One region of the Kocuria sp. WRN011 genome, then DNA from elsewhere that is predicted to be linked to it. Evidence: predicted binding sites of a transcription regulator. Region 1 holds the regulator's gene; each other region holds the start of a gene.
What was found. The regulator LexA, encoded in region 1, represses DNA repair genes until DNA is damaged. The targets are predictions, from matches to a motif close to TCGAACANNTGTTCGA.
Positions count from the first base shown of each region.

Region 2: a site for LexA is predicted at 902-917, ahead of ruvA (Holliday junction branch migration protein RuvA). Genes of this name have one in related genera too.
Region 3: a site for LexA is predicted at 1,114-1,129, ahead of CKW39_RS11010 (DUF6504 family protein). Genes of this name have one in related genera too.

Region 1 is NZ_NSGI01000002.1:32,272-34,537, reverse strand. Features, by position in the region: gene CKW39_RS02960 (ATP-dependent DNA helicase) at 1-439, shown strand, start outside; gene lexA (transcriptional repressor LexA) at 604-1,353, opposite strand; gene CKW39_RS02950 (LysM peptidoglycan-binding domain-containing protein) at 1,661-2,020, shown strand; gene CKW39_RS02945 (histidinol-phosphate transaminase) at 2,058-2,266, shown strand, end outside.
Region 2 is NZ_NSGI01000006.1:261,319-263,584, reverse strand. Features, by position in the region: gene CKW39_RS10435 (YebC/PmpR family DNA-binding transcriptional regulator) at 1-69, shown strand, start outside; gene ruvC (crossover junction endodeoxyribonuclease RuvC) at 77-748, shown strand; gene ruvA (Holliday junction branch migration protein RuvA) at 957-1,601, shown strand; gene ruvB (Holliday junction branch migration DNA helicase RuvB) at 1,601-2,266, shown strand, end outside.
Region 3 is NZ_NSGI01000007.1:80,224-82,489, reverse strand. Features, by position in the region: gene CKW39_RS11015 (MFS transporter) at 1-928, shown strand, start outside; gene CKW39_RS11010 (DUF6504 family protein) at 1,154-1,519, shown strand; gene CKW39_RS11005 (DNA polymerase III subunit alpha) at 1,551-2,266, shown strand, end outside.

The DNA.
Region 1 (2,266 bases):
CCTCTGCCAGGGGGAGGCATCCCTGCCGTCGCTGGTGAAGGACTTCACGGACGACCCCACCGCCAGTCTTTTCGGCACCATGAGCCTGTGGCAGGGCGTGGACGTGCCCGGGAATTCGTGTCGCTTGGTGGTCATCGACCGCATTCCGTTCCCGCGGCCTGATGATCCCCTGGGGACCGCCCGGACCAGGGCCACCGAACGTGCCGGTGGTAACGGCTTCATGGCCGTGTCCGCGACCCACGCCGCGGTGAAGCTCGCCCAGGGTGCGGGACGCCTGATCCGTTCCAGCAACGACCGCGGTGTGGTTGCCGTGCTCGATTCGCGATTGGCGACGGCGCGATACGGAACCTTCCTAACCAAGTCACTGCCGCCGTTGTGGCCCACCGCGGACAAGTCCAAGGTGCTGGGCGCACTGAAACGGCTCAGCAGCTCGCAGTAGTTCCGCAGCAGCATGGGGAGATGACGTTCAGACACGGGCGGAACGTGATCCTGCAGTCGCTGGGAGCCGTTTCCTTTTGGTGAACCCCCGAACGGAAACCGGCCCGGTAGGTGAATTCACCTACGGGCCGGTTCTTTCATGGTGAGTGGCTAATGGAGGATCCGTCAGAGGGACCGGAAAACCGATACAACCTTGCCCATCACCGTGGCGTGATCGCCCAGGATGGGCTCGTACTGGGTGTTCTGCGGCAGTAGCCAGGTGTGACCGTCACGCTGGCGGAAGGTCTTGACCGTAGCCTCGTCATCGAGCAGGGCCGCCACGATGTCACCGTTGAGCGCGGTGTTCTGCTGGCGCACCACGACCCAGTCACCGTCACAGATAGCGGCGTCGATCATCGAATCACCGGACACCTTGAGCATGAACAGGTCACCGTGACCGACGAACTCGCGCGGAAGTGAGAACACGTCTTCGACCGACTGCTCTGCCGTAATGGGGCCACCGGCCGCGATTCGTCCGACCAGGGGCACCGAAGCCATGGAGTCATCCGGGCTGGTGGTGGGCAACTGCGTGACGTTGTGCAGTGTGCCGTCCGAAGCCTTCGGAGACTGCTCGGCCGGTTCTGGCTCGCCCAGTTCCCGAGCCAGTTCGGCCTCCGAGAGCGGGCGCAGAACTTCCATGGCCCGAGGGCGCCGAGGGTCTCGGCGGATATAGCCAAGCTTCTCGAGCTGGCCCAATTGGTGGGTCACGCTCGATAGCGAGGCGAGGCCCACAATATCGCCGATTTCACGCATCGACGGGGGATAACCGCGCTCACCGATGGCTTGCTGCACCGCCCCCAGGATGGTTCCCTGACGCGCGGTCAATGGCCGCTGGGGTCGCGGGGACTCCGAACCGGAGGGGGAAGGTGTGCTCACGAGTTGGGGTCCTTTCACCGTTTTCCGACCGCGGGGTCAACCGCGACGTACTCCGTACCCGTCGAGTTCAATCCTGCCGCTTATGCGTGTCAGTGACGTTCGGTCAACTAGTACGGACGTTGCTTCAAGACTAGTGCGCCAAGAGTGAGGACTCAAACACATGTTCGATTTTTCTCTCGACAAGGTTCGTACACCCGTGCTAGAACTTAACGCAGATATTCGAAAACGTGTTCTAACGCCGGGGAAAGGGTTCGAACACCCTGCCGCTTCATCCCGCGGTCACCGGAAAGTTCACCAGGAGGTTGCCATGACCACACATATCTTGCCCACCAGCGCCCAGAGCTTCACTCGCGCGCCCAAGCTCAACCTGACCCGTCGCGGACGGTTCGTCTTCATCGGGCTGCCGCTCATTACGGGTGCCGCCGCACTCCTGGTGGTCGCGGTCATCTTCCTGCTTCCCTCCACCGTTCAGGCCAATACCGATCCCGTGGGTGAACCGGTAACCCACTCCGTGACCGTCCAGTCCGATCAGTCCCTGTGGGAGATCGCTTACGCGGCGGACCCGCAGCGCGACACCCGTGAGGTCATGGACGACATTGTGGAGCTCAACGGACTGGCATCCTCGGAACTGTCCGCCGGTCAGCTGCTGGAGATCCCCGCACGCTGAATCGTGTGAAGGCCTGCTCGGCGCTTAAGCTAGGGGAGTGAGCCAAAATCTCGATCGCCTAGAAGCCCTGCCCCTCCGTGAGAACCTGCGGGGCATGTCCCCGTACGGCGCACCCCAACTAGATGTTGCGGTTGCCTTGAACACGAACGAGAACACACACCCCGTTCCCCAGCCCGTGGTGGACGCCATCACCGAGCGTGTTTCGCGGGCCGCGGGTCAGCTCAATCGCTATCCGGATCGGGAATT
Region 2 (2,266 bases), on a different contig from region 1:
GTACAGAACGTCTACTCGAACGCGAACATCCCCGAATCCGTGCTGGCGGAACTCGAGGACGAGGACTGAGCACTCCGTGGCACACAGTTCTGACGGCGGACCGGCCCCGGGACAGCGCATTCTTGCGGTGGACCCGGGGCTGACCCGTTGTGGCTTCGCGGTCGTGGACATGGCTGCCAATCGCACCGGAATGTTCGTGCACGTGGAGGTCAACGGCACCAAGGCACACGAGGCCCTCGAACACCGTGTGCTGGCCATCATGGACGCGGCCGAGACACTCATGGACCGGTTCTCACCGGACGTCGTGGCGGTAGAGCGCGTGTTCGCCCAGAACAATGCGCCCACTGTGGTGGGAACCGCCCAAGCGACCGGCGTGGTCATTGCGGCGGCCGCACGGCGGCAGATCCCGGTCGCGTGGCACACCCCGTCCGAGGTCAAGGCCGCGGTCACGGGAGACGGTGGCGCGGACAAGGAGTCCGTCAACCGCATGGTGGTCCGGATCCTGCGGCTGGACGCACCACCGCGCCCCGCCGACGCCGCCGACGCCCTCGCCTTGGCCGTGTGCCACGGCTGGCGCGGCGGCATGTCGGGCATGAACGCGGCGGCCAAGACCTCTACACACTCTGGTTCTCAGCCCTCATCCGTGCGAGCCTCCGGGCTCACTCCCGCGCAGCAGGCGTGGAAACAAGCCGAAGCGGCCTCTCGTCAACCGAAGGCTCCCAGGGCCGTCCGACTGCCGCGCCGTTGAACCTGGCGGTTCCACGGTTGGCGCAGAGCGTTTGAGTGATGACACGGCCCGTTCGGCCAGTGACACCGCCCGGTCGACCGCTGCGCGCCGTCCATGGGAGGGTGCGCGCTGTGCATGTCCGGGGGAGTTGTTAGAGTGATGCCGTGTTGCAGTTCGTATACGTGTTCGAATCTATGGCGGGGTCACCCCGCGTGACGGGAGCCGCCCAGTGATTGCATCGGTGACCGGTGAGGTGCGCTTCGTGGGTGCCACCCAGGCGGTGGTCGAAGTCTCGGGATTCGGGATCGAGGTCCAGGCCAGCCCGCATACCCTGGCGGGTCTGCGCACGGGATCCACGGTGCACCTTCACACTGCCTACATTGCCCGCAAGGACGAGGCCCCCTTGCTGTTCGGCTTCGCAGGGGCGGACGAGAAGGAAGTCTTCACCGTGATGCTCGGTGTCTCCGGCGTGGGACCGCGCACCGCTTTGGCCGCGGTCTCCGTGCTCGGACCGGACGAGACCCGGCGCGCCATTGCCACCGGAGACGACAAGGCCTTCACCGCCGTGCCGGGAATCGGCCCCAAATCCGCCCGTCGCATCGTGCTGGAACTGGCCGACAAGCTCGTGCTTCCGGAACCCAAGGAGAGTCCGGCCGCGCAGCCGCAGATGCAGGTGTGGCGCGAACAGGTCATGGACGCGCTCACGGGTCTGGGATGGAGCGAAAAGGACGCCACCCGTGGCATCGACGACGCCCTGGAGACTCAACCGGAGCTTGCGGATTCCGGCAACGTGGCAGAGGTCCTGCGCGCCGTGTTGTCCTGGCTGGGTACGGCCAAGGGCACGAGTCACGCGCGTAGCCGAGGACGGTCCTGATGGCATTCGAAGAACGCGGTTCTGTGCAGGGGGAGCAACGACTGGTCGGCGCCGAGGGCGATCTGGACGATCAGCAGCTCGAAGCGAGTCTGCGCCCGGGTACCCTCGACGATTTCGTGGGGCAGAAGCGGGTGCGTGCTCAGCTCTCACTCGTCCTGGAAGCCTCCAAACTGCGCGGACGCACCGCGGACCACGTGCTGCTTTCGGGCCCTCCCGGCCTGGGTAAGACCACGCTGGCCATGATCATTGCCCAGGAACTTGACGTACCCCTGCGGATCTCGTCCGGTCCTGCGATTCAACACGCCGGTGACCTGGCGGCCATTCTGTCCTCGTTGACCCATGGTGAAGTGCTGTTCCTGGACGAGATCCACCGCATGTCCCGCCCGGCCGAGGAAATGCTCTACATGGCCATGGAGGACTTCCGCGTGGACATCGTGGTCGGCAAGGGTGCCGGTGCCACGTCCATCCCGCTGGACCTACCTCCCTTCACCCTGGTGGGTGCCACCACGCGCGCGGGCCTGTTGCCCGGACCGCTGCGTGATCGCTTCGGCTTCACCGGCCACCTGGAGTTCTACTCGGTTCCCGAGCTCGAACTCGTCCTGCGCCGATCGGCAGGTCTGTTGGACCTGAACATGACCTCTGAGGGGTTCTACGAAGTGGCCTCA
Region 3 (2,266 bases), on a different contig from region 1:
GCTGCAGGGCATGGGGGCCGGTGCCGAGTTGGCCGGGGCCATGACCCTGGTTGCGGAGTTCGCCCCGCCGCGGCGTCGTGGACTGATGACGTCGCTCGTGCTCGCCGCGCCCCCGGCCGGCATTGTGCTGGCCACCGGCGCGTTTCTGTGGGCGGCGTCTCTGGGTGATCAGGTGCTGTTGGATTGGGCGTGGCGCTTGCCGTTCCTGGCCTCGGCGGTGCTGTTCGCCCTGGCCATCTTCATCCGCGTCAAGCTTGAGGAGAGCCCCGAATACCTGGCCGCGCTCCACGCCGCCAAAGAGCGTGGGGAACGCCGCAGGGTGCCCGTGGTGGCCCTGGTGCGTGAGCACTGGCGCGCGGTGGTCGTGGGGTTCTTCGCGATTACCGGACACAACGCGCTCAACTACATCCTGGCTGTGTTCTCCTTGTCCTTCATGACCTCACCGGCCGTGGGCATGGATCGGGGATCGGCGTTGACCGCGGTGATCATCGGTTCCGTGTGCGGCGTGCTTGCGACCCCGCTGGGTGGCTTGGCCGCCGACCGGTTCGGTGCCCATAAGGTGTTGGCCTTCGGCTCGCTGCTGGGTGCGGTGGGTGCGTTCCCGCTGTTCTCGGTGCTGTCCTCGGGCAGCGCGATGGCTGCGACCGCCGCCATTTCCGTGGGTTACGGCGTGGTCATTGCCTGCACCTCGGGTTCGCAGGGCGCCTACCTGGCGGGCCTGTTCCCCGCCGCCGAACGCTTCAGCGGCATCGCCCTGGCCCGTGAGGCCAACGGTGCCATCGTGGCGGGATTCACCCCGCTCATCGCGGCCACCCTGATCACCGCCGCCGGCGGACAGACCTGGGCCGCAGCACTCTTCCTCATGGCGTGCTGCGTGATCTCGGTGGTGGGCGTGCTGCTGGGCAAGCCGGGCCGCTACACCTCATAACCACGCTCCTTCACAGTCACGACCTCGCGGTCGGCACTTCACAGTCACGACGACGTCGCTCGGTCCCCTTGGCCGGGCGACGTGCCCGTTTCCGGGTTCTTCCGGTGCTGCCCCGGGGGCCTTCCCGGGTCATCCCGTGGCGGGCCGCTTATGCGTGTCAGCGACCCTTGGCACTCTCACAGTACTCGAATAAAGTTTCGAATACACCGGGAGAGTGATCGAGTCATGACGGTACTGACTGCGGTAGAACACACGGACCTCACGTGGAGCGAGACGCACGATGCGGTGCGGATCGATGAGGGGTGGGGGCAACCCTGCGAGGTGCACTGCGATGAGTCGGGTGCCCCGTGCGAGTTGGTGTTCCGGGGCAGACTTCACCGCATTACGGCCCCACCGCAGCGCTGGTACGAACGTCGCCGCTGGTGGCAGCTGGAAGAGCGAGTTCCGCGGGAAAGCGGGCAGTCCGTGGTGGACCGGCAGCACTGGCGTGTCCAGGCGGCGCAACGCGGGGCCGTGATACCTCGCACTCTGGAATTGGTGCGCCACGAGATCACCGGCCAATGGTGGCTCGTGGCTGACCAGGCGGTTTGACATTGATCGAACAAACTTTCGAATATGAGGTATGCATTTCCCTCATTTGCGCGTGGCTTCCGCTTACAGCGCGCACTACGGTGTGGCTCGCCCCCACGAGCTCGCGCAGGTGGCGGCGTCCTACGGGGCGCAGGTCCTGGCGTGCACCGACAGGGACGGGTTGTACGGGGTGGTCAAGCACGTGCTGGCCTGTCAGCAGCACGGTGTGGCTCCCGTGCTGGGAGTGGACCTGGCGTTGTTGGGTCCGGTGGCGGCGTCGGCGGGGAAACACACTCGCGCCGCCGCCGGCCGGCAAGGCCAGCACGGTCGACACGGGCGCAGCACGGTGCCGCCGGCTCGGGTGATCGGGCGCGTGGTGGTGTTGGCCACCGGGGGTAACGGGGGAGCCGGGTACGCGGCGCTGTGCCGGCTGGTGTCCGCGGCCCATCGGAACCACGATCATCATGCAGCCCGCCCCATCGGGTTGACCCGGGACCAGATCGCCCGCCACGTGCATCGCGCGGCGGCCGGGGGAACTCCCGGACTGGTGGTGCTCGTGGGCCCGGATTCGGACGTGGGATCGCTGTTGGCCCGGCGTCGTTACCGGGCGGCCCGCACGGCCCTGCGCGCATGGAAGCGTGTCCTACCGGCCGGGTGTCTCACCGTGGAGACCGCAACCCACCTGGCACCGCAGGGCAGCACCCTCAGCACCGGTCACGCCGTGCGGATGCTCACCGTGGGGCGCGAGGCCGGGCTGCCGGTGATCCT